Regions from separate parts of the Sporosarcina sp. P17b genome, predicted to be linked through region 3. Evidence: riboswitches for the same ligand, from Rfam matches in the RefSeq annotation. Region 3 holds a riboswitch; each other region holds the start of a gene.

Region 1 (5,458 bases), on a different contig from region 3:
TTCTATATTACGTTAGTGGCTGTCGTATTGGCAGTCGGTTACGGCGTGATTGCGCCCGTGCACTTCGAAGAAATCACATCTACTATAAAGAACTTTATTTCAAATTCATTTGGTTGGTACTATTTACTGACTGTTTCCATGTTGTTCTTCGTTTCAGTATATTTAATATTCAGTCCGATCGGTAGAATCCGATTGGGGAAAGATACGGATAGACCACAATTTTCATTATTTTCATGGCTTGCTATGTTATTTTCAGCAGGTATGGGGATCGGTCTTGTATTCTATGGGGCAGCAGAACCACTATCGCATTATGCAGTAGACCCTGCTACAACAGCTCCTGAAACGAAAGCCGCTTATAAAGAAGCAATGCGCGAAACATTTTTCCACTGGGGATTCCATGCGTGGTCCGTTTACGGTATGACGGCTTTAGCATTAGCGTACTTCCAGTTCCGTAAAGGGCAACCCGGCTTAATCTCCGCAACACTTCGTCCAATCTTTGGTGACCGTGTGGACGGAAAACTAGGGACGGTTATTGACGTATTCGCGATATTCGCTACTGTTTTTGGTGTAGCTACATCACTTGGATTCGGTGCGGTTCAGATTAACGCCGGACTCAATTACTTATTCAATATCCCAATTGGATTCTGGTCACAGTTCGTCATCATCGCAATAGTGACGGTATTATTCATGATTTCCGCATGGAGTGGACTTGGAAAAGGAATAAGGATTTTATCCAATACCAATATGATATTGGCATTAGCTTTGTTAATCTTCATTATCGCGCTCGGCCCAACATTATTAATCTTCAACATGTTCACTGATTCTATCGGAGGGTACTTGGAACATCTGATTCGAATGAGTTTCCGTACAGCACCGCTGACGCCTGAAAATCGCTCATGGCTCAATGACTGGACGCTTTTCTACTGGTCTTGGTGGATAGCTTGGTCACCATTTGTCGGTATGTTCATTGCACGCGTTTCAAAAGGCAGAACGATTCGCGAGTTCATGATTGGCGTACTGGTTGTACCTACAGTATTGAGTATGGTTTGGTTCGCAGCATTCGGTACTACAGCGATCGAAACACAAAAAGCAGGCATTATCGACCTGGCTTCAAGCGCAACTGAACTGACAATCTTTGAGATGTTCAGTGGACTACCTTGGTCATTTGTGATTTCCATCATCGCCATCTTGCTGATTACATCATTCTTCATTACTTCAGCGGATTCGGCTACATTTGTACTCGGCATGCAGTCGTCGTACGGTTCATTGACTCCACCTAATAATTTAAAAATTGTATGGGGTGTCATTCAATCTTCCATCGCAATTATCCTACTTTATGTGGGTGGATTGGACGCATTGCAAAACGTCATTATTATTGCCGCTTTGCCATTCTCCATTATACTGATTATGATGGTTACTTCCCTGTTCAAATCATTGAAGGACGAACGAAAACGAATAAAACGCAAGTAAAAAAAGGAACACCAACGCAAATTTGCGAGGTGTTCCTTTTTTGTATATCAATTTGATGCTTTTTCAATTGCTTGTTTCAAATCCGCAATAATATCCTCTGCCGATTCCAATCCGACTGATAGACGGATTAGTTCTTCGCTTACACCCGAGTTTTTCAAATCCTCTGCCGATAACTGTTGATGTGTAGTCGAAGCTGGATGGATGATCAACGACTTTGCATCCCCAACGTTCGCGACATGAGACCAAATCTCCACATTATCGATAACTTCGCGACCTGCATCGCGACCACCTTTTATTCCAAATACAATGATGGAGCCGTACCCGTTCTTCAAGTGTTTAGTAGCCAGTTCCGCTGTAGGATGATCTTCAAGACCCGTATATGTCACCCATTCTACTGCATCATGACCTTGCAGGAATGCCGCCACTTTCTGCGCATTTTCATTGTGGCGAGGTACGCGTAAATGAAGTGTTTCTAGGCCTTGCAACAAGTTGAATGCACTGTCAGGAGCTAGACATGGACCAAAGTCTCTTAGCAATTGCACACGCAGTTTTGTTGCGAAAGCAGACGCTGCAGTGTCGATACCGTAACGTAAGCCATGGTAAGACTCATCAGGCTCTGTGAACCCAGGGAATCTTCCTTGCGTCCAGTCAAATTTACCTGCATCGACCGCTACTCCACCAATTGTCGTACCATGCCCACCAATCCATTTCGTTGCTGAATGAATAACAACGTCCGCACCGAATTCAATCGGATTCGAGCCATATGGAGATGGGAATGTATTATCGACAAGCAATGGAATCCCATTTTCATGCGCGATATTCGCAACAGCTTCCACATCCAGAACCTGCAAGCTTGGGTTACCGATAGTTTCTGCAAACAAGGCTTTTGTTTTATCCGTAATGGCTGCTTCAAAATTCTTCGGGTCAGAAGCATCAACAAACTTTACAGTAATACCGTAACGCGGTAATGTCACAGCAAATAAGTTGTATGTACCACCGTACAGATTGCTAGCTGCAACAATTTCATCGCCAGCTTCGGCAATGTTCATAATAGAGAACGCAATGGCCGCCATTCCGGAAGACAACGCAACCGCCGCAGTCCCTCCTTCAAGCTGTGCAACGCGCTCTTCGAAAACAGCTACTGTCGGGTTCGTGATACGTGTATAGATATTGCCTGCTTCTTTTAAGGCAAATAAGTTTTGAGCATGTTCCGTGTCTCTGAATACATAAGAAGTCGTACGATGAATTGGCAACGCACGTGAACCCGACTCCGGATCCGGCTTTTGCCCTCCATGTAATAAAATCGTTTCTGGCTGTAAATTCGTCATAACCATTCCCCTTTTTTATCATGTATCGATGGAACACTCGAAAAGCGGCAGAGGGCGCTTAGCTGCGACAGGCGTTGGAGGGCTGAACGCAAAGGAGTGTTCTTCTCCTTTGCGTTTAGACCGAAACGTCCCGAGCAGCTGCCCTCTGGAACTAGACACAAGAAAAGTGCAAGAGGGCACTTAGGTACACAAAAAACCCTTCTTCCTAATAAGAAGAGGGCTGCGCTTTCGCTTATTCCTCCCTTATCTTCCAAACTACTTATAGTTTGTAGGAAGTAGCACCTTTGCTTTCGCCGGTTGCCGGGCATCACAGGGCCTAATCCCTCCGCCGCTCTTGATAAGAGTGTGTCTATTCGTTTTCCATCGTTGAAAAATAGTATACGGCTATTCCGAGTCTATTGCAAGGTAATTTAATAGAATCTTTTGAAATTAGTATAAGTTTTGACATGTTGACATGAAAAATGGAACAGTGAAACCACCGTTAATCTAATGTTAGTGACATGTGAAGTTTTTCCACTTGCCACTTCACTAAAAATCGCCAGAGACATGTTCAATGAACGATGTTCTGGCGATGTTGATTTTATTAGAATATATCCCACCAAATCTTCACGGCCGATGCCATAATGAGAACGGCAAGGATGCTTTGTAGGACTTTGGTGTTTACTCTACGGCTGACTTTCACACCGATTGGAGCTGCGATAATGCTTGCGATTATCATGACGAGAGCAGGTCCGTACGGCACTTGCCCAGTGAAAAATTTACCTGACGCCGAACCTACTGATGATAGTAATGTGATGGCCAATGATGTAGCAATTGTAACGCGTGTTGGGATCTTTAGGATGACGAGCATAATCGGTACCATGATAAATGCACCACCAGCTCCAACGATTCCCGCTGCTAATCCAACAATGAATGCCGCACTGGAAGCTATGATGCGATTAAATGTGATTTCTTCAATCGGCTGATCATCCAACCCCTTTTTCGGAATAAACATCATAATTGCCGCAAGCACAGCCAGAATACCATAGACGATATTTACAGTCGCTTCTGATAGCATGCTGGAACCTGCACCGCCGATCACACTGCCGATCAACACACTGATCCCCATATAAAGAACAAGTGGCTTCAAAATCAGATTACTTTTTCGGTACGCCAAAACTCCTGAAAGTGACGCAAAGAATACTTCAACTGCAGTTATACCAGCTACTTCATGTGGTGTAAACGCAGTAAAACCAAGTAGTGCAGGAATAAATAACAACATTGGATATTTGACAATCGCGCCCCCGATTCCCATCATTCCGGAAAGGAACGAGCCGACGATTCCAATGAGGAAGATCGTAATAATAAATGGAATGGTCATGATGTTCTCCCTTCTTCCTGATGAAAGAGGGAGACAGCCATTCCCTCTACCCTAAGTTTACCCTTTTTGGATCCAAAATTTAAAGACATCGGACTCTTGTTGCTGGTCTTTTATTTCATGATTACCAGAAGCCGCCCATGCTGTCAGGTCGGATACCGATCCTTTATCTGTCGTATGAATCTCCAGAACATCTCCTGTTTGCATATCCTTCATTGCTTTCTTTGCACGTACGATCGGCATTGGACATGCCAGCCCTTTTGCGTCTAAAAATGTTGTTGAACTCATATTTATCTTCTCCTTTTAATGTGGGTTATTGTTTTACAGCTGATTTAAAATAACTATTTACCGTACCGCACAGCGATTCGGGCCAATCTCCATCTCACGTTGCGTTTCTTCGTCAGGTTGGATTTTCCCCATATTCATCTGTCGTATTTCCTGATACGCGTTCGGTTGCGGAGGCAAGTTCCCCGTGACTAATTCTCTGAACTCTTTTTCATCTTCAATGTTCAAGCCGTGGTTTTGCTTATACAACACGCCGAGCTTTTCCGACACGCTGCCGTCTTCATTCAACTCATCTACAATCATGAAGTGAGCCGGTAAAACCGTTAGTTCTTCTGACAATTCTTTATAACGACTATACAAGGACTCACGTAAGTCACCTACCCAATCTTCTGCCAAACCTGCTAAATCTGGACGTCCAATTGAATCAATGAACAGAATATCACCTGTCATCAAATAGCTGTCATCGACAATAAATGAAGTCGAACCAATGGTGTGTCCTGGTGAATAAAGTGCTTGAATATCAATTTTAGTATCACCTATTTGAATCGACGTATCGCCTTCTAATGCAGCATATTCAAATACGACTTCTTCTGCATCTTTTGGCGGTAGCCAGTACGTTGCCCCCGTTGCTTTTGCAATCTGACGACCACCTGAAATGTGATCCGCATGCAAGTGCGTATCGAGTACATTTGTGATCTTCACACCGCGTTCCGTAGCAAAGTCCATAAACACATCTGTCATCCGCGTCGCGTCAATGATTGCCGCTTCTCCGCCTGATATGACCATATAGGAAAGACACCCTTTACCAAGACGGACGAATTGATAGAGCTCACCACCTGATTTCAAATCGGCAATCTTCACCGGCTCCAAATACTCGCTCCACGCTTTCATTCCTCCTGAAAGATAGCCTACTGAATAGCCTGCTTCTTCAAGGATTTCTGCCACCATAACGGACGAACCTTCTTTAGCACAGACTACTAGGATCTCCTCATCTTTTGGCAATTGGTCTTCAATTTCT
Region 2 (5,458 bases), on a different contig from region 3:
TAACCATGAACAAAAAATGAAGTACTTGCCAAACTCCGCAAGTGGAGCGAAAATTTCCGCTTATGCATTGACAGAGCCAAGCTCAGGATCAGACGCATTAGGCGCGAAGACCACTGCTAAATTAAACGCTGCAGGTACACACTATGTACTGAACGGTGAAAAACAGTGGATCACAAACTCTGCATTTGCTGATGTATTCGTAGTCTACGCAAAAGTAGATGGCGACAAGTTCACAGCGTTTATCGTAGAAAAAGAATATCCAGGCGTTTCAGTAGGACCCGAAGAGAAGAAAATGGGTATCAAATCATCTTCTACACGTACGTTGATTCTAGAAGACGCAGAAGTACCTGTTGAAAACTTATTAGGTGAAATTGGTCGCGGACACGTGATCGCGTTTAACATTCTAAACATCGGTCGGTACAAGCTTGGAGTAGGTACAATCGGCGGATCGAAGCGTGCACTTGAATTGGCTATCAAATATGCGAATCAGCGTAAGCAGTTCGACACACCGATTTCTTCATTCAACTTAACGAAAGAAAAATTCGGTACGATGGCTTCTATGTTGTACGCAACAGAAAGCTTGATCTATCGTACAGTTGGATACTTCGAAGAGCGTAACGCGGCGATGAGCCCTGAAGAGCAAAAAGACGGCGCGAAAGTAGCGGCTTCCATTGCTGAATACGCAATTGAATGTTCTATCAATAAAGTAGTAGGTTCAGAAGTGTTGGATTACATTTCGGATGAAGCAGTTCAAATCCACGGCGGTTACGGCTTCATGGCTGAGTACGAAGTAGAGCGTATCTACCGCGACTCACGTATTAACCGTATTTTCGAAGGAACGAATGAAATCAACCGAATGATCGTTCCAGGCACATTCTTGAAGAAAGCAATGAAAGGCGAATTGCCATTGCTTCAACAAGCACAAGCATTGCAAGAAGAGTTGTTAATGCTTATGCCGGAAGAAGTGGGCGACGAAGCATTGGCTCAAGAGAAGGCGCTTGTGAAGAACGCGAAGAAAATCGGCATCTTGGTTGCAGGACTTGCAGCACAGCGTTATGGCACGAAGTTGGATCAAGAGCAAGAGATTCTTGTGAACATCGCAGATATTGCGAATGATCTATTCGGTATGGAGTCTGCATTGCTTCGTACGGAGAAGGCGATCAACAAGAACGGCGAAAAGAAAGAGAACCAGAAGCTTCTTTATACACAGATCTTCTGTCAAGAAGCGTTCGGACGCATCGAAGCGGCAGCAAAAGAGACATTGCTTGCAGCAGTAGACGGCGACAACCAGCGCATGATGATTTCGGCGTTGCGTAAGTTGACTCGTAACAATCCGTATAACTTGATTGCGAAGAAGCGTGAAGCGGCTGAGAAGCTGATCGAAGCAGAGAAGTATATCGTATAATTATAGCTTAGACAAAACGCCTCCTACGTGGGGCGTTTTTTGTTGTTTCTGGAATTGTTTAAGTTCAAGTTCCAAAGCAAGTGCTTGGGAGTAGTGAGTGAATTTGTGTAGGGGAGGGGATGGAAGCTCCAGTTGGGGGACGCTTTCCCATGGGCTCGGCTTGAGCCGCTTCCTACGCTTCGCTCCGTCCAGGGTCTCAAGGCTTTCGCTGATCCATCGGGAGTCGCCCCCAACTTCCGCTTCCATCCTACGTTGATAGTACGGTTACTCAGATCACTCATTGAAGGTAGTATTTGAATTATTGTTTTGTCTTTACTTATTTAGATTCAAGTACTGAAGTTCAAAAATCCATTACAAAACGTATTTCAATGCACTATAAAAAAGTGTCTCCTCCTTACATTGCAAGGGATTGGAGTGTAGGAGGGGCGACTCTGGGAGGATCAGCGGGACAGGTGAAACACCCTGCGAGCGAAGCGAAGGGGTGTGGTTCACCGCCCGCCCTCCAGAACGCGTCCCCTCCGAAGCGCAAATCCCCACCCCAGCACTCTGCCAGCTTCTCATTGTTATCACGCCAAACTAGTATCCACACGCCTTTATTTGCTATACTGAAAAAAAGGAGGATTACGACTATGACTATCACATACTACGGCTATCCGAAATGTACCACATGCCGCAAAGCGAAGAAATGGCTCGAGAACGAGGGGATTTCATTCGAAGAACACAACATCGCCGAACAACCACCGAGCGAAGACGACCTTCGTAGCATGATCGCAAACTCCGGGCTCGAAATGAAGAAGTTCTTCAACACAAGCGGCATGAAATATCGCGAGCTCAATTTGAAAGACAAACTACCTACCATGACAGACGACGAAAAGATCGCACTCCTCGCTTCAGACGGAATGCTCATCAAACGTCCACTCGTGTCGGACAACCAAAAAGTGACCGTTGGTTTCAATGAAACAACATTCGCAGAAACATGGAAGAAATGATCTAGAATCTTGTCTTTACGCGGGAACTATGGCAAACTAAAGATAGATAAACTATTATATTTTTGGAGGTAACGACATGAGCACACCAAAAGATTTACGTTATTCAGAAGAGCACGAATGGGTAAAAGAAGAAGACGGTAAATACCGTATCGGAATCACACATTTTGCACAGTCTGAACTAGGGGATATCGTATTCGTTGAACTCCCACAAGTTGGCGATCAATTGAAATCTGACGAGCCTTTCGGAAGCGTTGAATCAGTGAAAACTGTTTCTGAATTGTATGCTCCACTAACTGGTAAAGTTGTAGAAGTGAACGAAAACCTTGAAGACAGCCCTGAATTGGTTAACGAATCTCCATACGAAGGTGCATGGATGGTTGTAGTTGAAATCGATGACAAAGCTGAATTGGATGCGTTAATGACAGCTGAACAATACGAAGAAATGACAGCTGAATAATCATCACAAAGGAAAGCGCTGGAACGTCTCAGCGTTTTTTTTACACTCTAGGAGGAAGCGCATGGACCTGAAAGTTCTCATTGTAGAAGGCGGTTCGGATCGTAAGCGGTTAGTGCCGATCCTTGCAGAGCCTGTAGAGATTCTTTGTACGAATGGTACCATCAGTGCGTACCACATCGAAGAACTGCTTGAGCCGTACGAGCAACATGAAATCTTCATATTTTTGGATGCGGACGCGTCAGGTGAATCCATTCGAAAGCTGTTCAAACAACTGTATCCGGAAGCTAGACACCTATACACGGATCGTCTCTATCGTGAAGTGGAGACGACGCCTATCAAGCTATTGGCCAGCATTTTAGCTGCCGCCAATTTTAAAGTACATCCTAAATTTTTGGCAGGTGGAACACATGAATAATTGGTCAATCGAAGACTGGAAACATGCAAAGGCGGCGGAGCAAATAGCCGCTTTTTATTTATTTACACCTATGTGTGGTACCTGTGCAGTCGCTTCGAAAATGTTAACGGTAATAGAAGCGATGCGACCGGAATTGCCCATTGGAAAAGCGGATTTGAATTACGTCCAGGATATTGCAATCGAATATGAAGTAGAGAGCGTTCCTTGTTTGCTCATTCAACGAAAAGGCGAGCCGATAGAAAAAATTTACGCTTTTCAATCTGTACCTTATCTACTGGAGAAGCTCAGTTGACAATAGAATTCGAAGTATGGTATAAGTAGATAATCAATTGAATACGTAACTCTTATAAAGAGCGGTGGAGGGAAGTGCCCTATGAAGCCCGGCAACCGTCACATATGTGAAATGGTGCCAATTCACTCAAAGTGTAATGCTTTGATAGATGAGAGAAATGTTAACGTACATATGTATATACGTTGGACCTTTCTGCTCAACTGCAGGAAGGTCTTTTTAAATTAAAGGTGGTGCGGAAAATGATTCAACTAGCAAACGTTCATAAAAGGTTCCAATTGAACCGTTCAGAAATTGTCGCAGTAGATGATGTGACATTTGACATCGAAGAAGGAGAAATTTTCGGCGTCATCGGATACAGCGGAGCAGGTAAAAGTACATTGATCAGACTACTGAATGGTCTTGAAACTCCGACGTCCGGTAGTATTAAGATTAATGAACAGGAAATGACGACGTTAAAAGGTGCAGGCTTGCGCAATGCGCGACAGAAAATCAGCATGATCTTTCAACACTTTAATTTGTTGTGGTCGAGAACGGTAGAAGAGAATATCATGTTTCCTCTTGAAATCGCTGGCGTGAAGAAATCGGCACGCAAGCAAAAAGTCAAAGAACTAATTGATTTAGTTGGATTGACAGGACGCGAAAAGGCGTATCCATCACAACTTTCAGGCGGTCAGAAGCAACGTGTCGGTATTGCACGTGCCCTTGCAAATGATCCGGAAGTATTGCTTTGTGATGAAGCGACATCCGCACTCGATCCAGAAACAACGAATGCTATTCTGGATTTATTAACGGATATTAATGAACGTCTTGGACTGACAATTGTTTTGATTACGCATGAAATGCATGTCATTCGTAAGATCTGTAATCGGGTGGCGGTCATGGAAGCCGGAAAAGTGATGGAAATCGGTAACGTGTTGGACGTTTTCCAATCTCCACAGGCTGATATTACGAAGCGTTTCATTTCACAAGTGACAGATACTGGTGATACGGATGCAGCGATGGCTCATTTACAAGAAGAAGTACCTCAAGGGAAGCTAGTGAAGTTAGCCTTCATTGGAGAGCGTACGGAACAGCCAGTGCTTGCTGAGTTAATCCGTAAATTTCCAATTGACGTCAACATCGTACAAGGGAATATTTCGACTACGCGTGACGGCGCATATGGCACATTAGTACTTCAATTGGTAGGCGATACAGCGATCATTGATGAAGCAATCGTCTTCTTAGATGCCAATGAAGTAAAGACGGAGGTGCTGCTACATGATTGAGCAATGGTTCCCGAATGTTGACTGGGACAAAATGTGGCTTGCGACAGGCGAGACGCTCTATATGTCCGCATACTCGACATTCTTTACGTTCGTTTTTGGTATCGCACTTGGACTTATATTGTTTTTGACTAGCCCAGGACAATTATGGGCTAATAAAATGATTAACGTTATTACTGGCGCGTTCGTGAATATATTCCGATCAATTCCATTCATCATTTTAATTATTTTACTTATCCCATTTACAAAGTTATTGTTTGACAGCATGCGTGGACCGAATGCGGCATTGCCTGCGTTAATCATCGGGGCGGCTCCATTTTACGGACGCATGGTATTGATCGCGTTGCAGGAAATCGATAAAGGGGTTATCGAAGCAGCTCGCTCAATGGGTGCCAAAACATCCACTATTATTTTCAAGGTCTTGTTGCCTGAATCGATGCCAGCATTGGTTTCTGGAATTACGGTGACATCTATTGCACTTGTCGGCTATACGGCGATGGCAGGGGTCATTGGTGCTGGAGGGCTCGGTACACTTGCGTATTTAGAGGGGTTCCAGCGTAGCAGGGAAGACGTTACGATCATGGCAACGATTTTAGTATTGGTTGTCGTATTCATCATCCAAATTATTGGTGATCTCA
Region 3 (5,458 bases):
TACGTTGGATTATCGAGATGCCCGCCCATATAACCTGACTCGATATCTTGGACGCCTGGCCATTCTTTAAACGGTTTCACCATGCACCAGAAACATCCTCCTGCAAATGCAGCTTTTTCAAACTTTTTTTCAGTCATTGTCTATATCTCCTTTCAATTATAGCGAGTGTACAAAACGCCTCTTTTAGTAAACCGGTACCCATCCTTCTTGTGTTACGAAGATGCGGGCAGCTACTACTTTGCGATCGGCTGCGAGTGTGAAATAGTGGCGGATGTTTTCCGGAACGGAAATTAAATCACCTGGGTTAAGATGCACTTCAAAGAATCGTTCGTCTTTTCCTTGAATGATGAATACGCCGTGTCCACTGACTATGTAACGCACTTCATCGTCTGTATGGTGGTGTTCTTGTTCGAAGTTTTTCAGAAGTTCATCCAAATTAGGTGTCGCATCTGATAGTGAGATAATGTCTGCCGTTTTATAACCGCGGCGCTCTGAAATATCGTCGATTTCTGTTTTAAAAGCCTTAAGAATCTCTTCTTTTTCTTCATCAGTTAAATTGAATTTTTCACGAAGGTTTTCGGGTAGCTTTTCGATATCCCAATACTCATAAACGACTTCTTGTTGCTCTAGAAATGCCGCAACCTCTGTTTGTGTTTCAATAACTTCGTTTGTTCCTTGAATTGTAATTGTCGCCATTTTACTCATCTCTCCTCTGATATATTTTTGGTTTTTACTTACACTTGCACATTCAAGCGGGCTTCAATGATCCGAATACAGTCATAAAAATTAGTGAACGGTGAATAAGGAATGTTCAATTCCTCGCATTTTTCAATTAAGAAATCCCTTGCAATGACGATATCGGCAAGCTTTGCCGCTTCTAGGTCTGTAATCGAGTCACCGATGACAATGCTCGTTTGCTGCTGGGCAGTGTTCTCGCGAATAATCGTCGGCTTACAGCAACCGCAGCCTTGACTTGTACAAATTGCATCACATTCATGCGGGAAGAGGATGTTGATGTGTTCTCCTGAAAAATCACTTTCGTTGCAATAGACTTGATTGAATGGCCCGAATGGTTCAAGCAATGGGTGAATGAAAAAGTCGATGCCGCCACTTACGATATAGAGCGGTATGTTTTTTTCGCGGGTAAACTGAACAAATTCACCAAAACCTTCCCTGATTTCCGCGTCCTCCAAAACGAACGACACGATTTGTTCTTTTTGGGAAGTGGGCAATAAAGCAAAGAGTTCTTTGACTCCTGTTTGAATCGACACCTTTTGTGCCATAATATCGTCCTTTATCTCTTCCCATCCAGCGGGAGCGAACTTGTCCATGATATTGATAATATTATCTTTCATCGTAATTGTACCATCGAAATCACAAAAAATTACTGGTTTAAACTCTGCACTCATCTATATGTCCTCCTACCATCTATCAATAAAACCTCTTCTATTATAAGAAGAGGTCATTGATACATCTTCTTATCTACAACAACACAAAGCAAGAAGTCACGCCGTGTCCCTCCACCTAGATAAGAAATCTCGTATTTATTTCAATTAATTGTGATTATTTCATCTATCGATAACTTTGTCAATCAACGCCCATCGACAGCGGTTTTAGGAAGTAATCGGAACGGCTTTTTCCCGCGCCTTTCCTTCTTCCTCTTCCGGTACACGAATGAATTTAACAATAATCGCACTCACTACATAGAGGGCACTGAAAATCCACACGACCCCTTCCGCTCCAACAAGCCCAATGAACGCCAAAGCGATTGCTGGTGCTACGAATGTGGACAGACCAGCGGCAAAGTTCAACACGGACATTGCAGCGCCTTTATCCTCACCTGCAACGGATGGTACCAGGGCACCGATTGGAACGTAGCCCGCTACCAAGCCGCCCCATATGAATCCAACAATGCTCGTCATGAGAATACTACCATTTGTAATTACCGGTATATAGAACAGAAGCGGCGTGAAAATCGCGCAGCCGATTCCACCGAACCAAATGATTGTGTTTTTCCAACCGAATTTATCCCCAATAAAGCCGAACACTAAATTGAAGATGATGTTTCCTAAGAAGAACGTTCCCCATAATTGCAACCATGCAGTTGTTTCAATGCCATGTTGCGCCATATGCATCGGTAAGAATACCGGGAATCCATAGACACTTAAACTATTGATAATTCGGACAACTCCACCTGCAGCAACCCGTTTGTTCGTTTTCAAAATGGTGATGCCTTTCAATAATTCGGTGACTGCTTCTTTTTTGTTCGCGAGTTTTTTCTTTTGGAACTTGTCTTTATTGATAACTAAAGCAAAGATCGCACCGAGACATACCCAGAAAATAGATGTCCACATTGTATTGATGTAACCAAGATGCTGGATTACGAAACTTGAATACCATGCGCCCAGCACCATCATTCCCGCACAAAACGCAAACCAAAACCAACCGACGGCAGAGCTCAATTTATTTTGCGGTGTCTTATAAATGACCCATGTCAGGAAGGAGTAGGCAAACAACGGATAACCGAAACCTTTAATGAAATACGTGAGAAGCATAACCGGGTAATTCATCGTCGAAAAACCGTACGTGATAAACCCTGCGGTACCGATTATGTAAACGGCTAAACCGATTGCCATTGTACGTTTTGGACCAAATACCTCTACACAGACGCCTGAAAACCAAGAAGACAGCGCGATCGAGATTCCGTATACTGTGAAAATGGCAGCTGACTGTTGAATGGTCAACCCGCTTTCAATCAAGAAAGGACTCAGCCAACCGGCTTCAATTCCGTCTCCCATCATGAACAGCATGACACCGAAAAAGCCCCATCCTAAGTTTTTCGTGATTCCGATTCTTTCTAACATAACACTCTCTCCATCTCTATCTCTAATTTTTCTGTAGCTTCAACTTAGGTTATATAAAATAAAAAAACCCTTTCCGAAAGGACGGAAAGAGTCGATGATAGTACATCATAATCACATTAAAAAATAAATGCTAAACCCTTTCTATCTCTCAAGCTACGCTTGCTGGATTTGGCACAATTATGTTGCCGAAGTTTCATAGGGCCAGTCCCTCAACTTCTCTCGATAGAAAATAATAATATGTAATTGAGTGAAAAATGTCGAATATCTAACTTATCAATTAACTGTATAGAATTTTCAATCTGAAGTCAACCACTTATTTTAACTTTCCAAAAAAATAGTTTAATATATGTTATACTATCTAGCATAAATCGTTTGTTTGAAAGGATATTTGATATGCATTCTTATATTGATGTAGAAAATGGTGTAGTCCCCTCGGTCTGTTCCCTTGATTGTCCAGACCAATGTGGATTGCTTGTTCACAAAGATGATGGGAGAATCGTTAAAATTGAAGGCGATCCGGACCATCCTGTAACAAAAGGAAGTATTTGTAACAAAGTTCGACATATGACTGAACGCATTTATGATCCAAAAAGGATTACAACCCCTTTGAAACGCGTTGGGGAAAAAGGTGATGGGAAATTTGTTCCAATCAGTTGGCAAGAAGCCATTACAACCATCACAGATCAGTGGAAAAAATTGATTTCAGAAGAGGGTCCGGAATCGATTCTTCCTTACAGTTTCTATGCCAATATGGGGAAACTTAGTTCCAAAGGGATGGATCGCCGTTTCTTCAACCGCCTTGGTTCGAGTCAACTGGACCGGACGATTTGTTCAGTCGCTGGCGAGGTCGGCTACAATTACACGATGGGCGGGCGTTTCGGAACAGATCCCGAGGAGATGACGGAAACAAAATTATTTGTTTTCTGGGGCATCAATGCTGTCAGCACCAATATGCACCAAATCATGATTGCGCAAAAAGCGAAAAAAAACTGTGCTAAAATCGTCGTTATTGACGTCCATAAAAATCAGACCGGACGCATGGCTGATTGGTTCATCCCCATTCTTCCCGGAACTGACGGAGCGCTTGCACTCGGAATCATGCATATTCTTTATAAAGAAAAACTGGTCAATCAATCGTTTTTGGAACAATATACAATCGGCTATGAAGAGCTCAGGGAACATGTAAAGCACTACGATCCCCAAACGGTTTCCGCCATTACGGGCGTGCCGAAGGAAGATATCTATGAATTGGCCCGGATGTATGGAACCGTCTCCCCTTCCATGATTCGCATTGGCAATGGGTTGCAGCATCATGATAACGGGGGAATGATGGTCCGGACAATTTCCTGCTTGCCTGCTTTGACAGGGCAATGGGAATTGAAAGGCGGAGGGGCCCTCAAATCGAATTCCGACTATTTGACGCATAATACAGCCGCACTGGAACGTCCTGAACTTCAGGTAGTGCCAACGCGCAGATTCAATATGAATTTATTGGGACAAGTATTACTGGAGGAACAACAGCCGATTCGCTCTTTGTACGTCTATAATAGCAACCCCGCCGTTGTGGCACCGGATGCCAATAAAGTACGGGATGGCTTAGCACGCGAAGATTTATTCACAGTTGTCCATGATTTGTTTTTGACAGACACTGCCTTGTATGCGGACATTGTTCTGCCAGCGACATCCGCTTTTGAAAACACAGACATCTATACGTCCTTCTGGCATCACTACATCCATTTGCAGGAACCCGTCATCGATACTTATGGGGACAGTAAATCCAACCCGGACGTTTTCAGATTGCTGGCACGGGCAATGGGCTTTGATGAGCAACCATTTCTAGATGATGACGCGGAAATGGTTAACCAAGCGTTAAGCCAACTGTCCAATCCTTATTTATCCGAGGTGTCGTATGCTGCCTTAAAGGAAAAACGTTATATGAAAGCGAGCGGTACCGGCAATCTATTGAACAATTTAAAGACACCGAGCGGAAAAATCGAGTTGTATTCGGAACAGATGAAATCGGCAGGATTCCCGGCCCTTCCTACGTATATCCCGATTATCCAGGATTCCGATCATCCTTTACTTTATGTACCTGCAATTAACCATAACTTCATGAACACGATTTTTTCGAACAATGAAAAACATATCAAGCTTGAGAAAGCACCTAAGTTGTTCATGAATCGGCTAGATGCGGAAAGTCGGGGAATTGAAGACGGAGCGGCTGTCCGTATATGGAATGAGCGCGGGGAATGTGAGTTTACTGTTTCCGTCGGCGAGCAAGTTCTTCCTGGCGTTGTTGTCAGTCAAGGGATTTGGGGAGATAAGTCGGGTCAAAAACGCCTTGTGAATGCTTTGACGCCAGATCGGATTGCCGATATGGGCGGCGGTGCAACGTTCTTCTCCGGGCGGGTTGAGGTGGCGGGTTTATAACTAGATATGTTGAATTAAAGAACCCCACTGAATCCGCTATGACTACCCCTTTAGGGTGAACATTATTGAGAGAGAGTTGCGCGAAGCGGAGTGTGGATTGTAATTCGCTTGGCGCTTTGGGGATGCCTTTGCCGCGCCTGCGCTGGGGTGTCCCATTATTGAAA

The links. A riboswitch is a leader RNA that binds a small molecule or an ion and turns the genes downstream of it on or off. The one in region 3 is predicted to bind S-adenosylmethionine.
Region 1: linked by a shared signal. The riboswitch ahead of CSV76_RS09080 (O-acetylhomoserine aminocarboxypropyltransferase/cysteine synthase family protein) and the one ahead of CSV76_RS14545 (MFS transporter) in region 3 are both predicted to bind S-adenosylmethionine.
Region 2: linked by a shared signal. The riboswitch ahead of CSV76_RS12020 (methionine ABC transporter ATP-binding protein) and the one ahead of CSV76_RS14545 (MFS transporter) in region 3 are both predicted to bind S-adenosylmethionine.

The regions. Positions count from the first base shown of each region.
Region 1 is NZ_PDYP01000006.1:61,986-67,443, reverse strand. It holds gene CSV76_RS09085 (glycine betaine uptake BCCT transporter) at 1-1,470, shown strand, start outside; gene CSV76_RS09080 (O-acetylhomoserine aminocarboxypropyltransferase/cysteine synthase family protein) at 1,518-2,798, opposite strand; SAM riboswitch class I at 3,039-3,142, opposite strand; gene CSV76_RS09075 (sulfite exporter TauE/SafE family protein) at 3,382-4,158, opposite strand; gene CSV76_RS09070 (sulfurtransferase TusA family protein) at 4,216-4,443, opposite strand; gene CSV76_RS09065 (MBL fold metallo-hydrolase) at 4,501-5,458, opposite strand, start outside.
Region 2 is NZ_PDYP01000010.1:38,811-44,268, forward strand. It holds gene CSV76_RS11985 (acyl-CoA dehydrogenase family protein) at 1-1,405, shown strand, start outside; gene CSV76_RS12000 (arsenate reductase family protein) at 2,035-2,394, shown strand; gene gcvH (glycine cleavage system protein GcvH) at 2,471-2,851, shown strand; gene CSV76_RS12010 (toprim domain-containing protein) at 2,913-3,266, shown strand; gene CSV76_RS12015 (thioredoxin family protein) at 3,259-3,558, shown strand; SAM riboswitch class I at 3,608-3,713, shown strand; gene CSV76_RS12020 (methionine ABC transporter ATP-binding protein) at 3,798-4,823, shown strand; gene CSV76_RS12025 (methionine ABC transporter permease) at 4,816-5,458, shown strand, end outside.
Region 3 is NZ_PDYP01000017.1:17,979-23,436, reverse strand. It holds gene msrA (peptide-methionine (S)-S-oxide reductase MsrA) at 1-137, opposite strand, end outside; gene CSV76_RS14555 (1,2-dihydroxy-3-keto-5-methylthiopentene dioxygenase) at 184-696, opposite strand; gene CSV76_RS14550 (2-hydroxy-3-keto-5-methylthiopentenyl-1-phosphate phosphatase) at 735-1,409, opposite strand; gene CSV76_RS14545 (MFS transporter) at 1,614-2,864, opposite strand; SAM riboswitch class I at 3,003-3,093, opposite strand; gene CSV76_RS14540 (molybdopterin-containing oxidoreductase family protein) at 3,258-5,294, shown strand.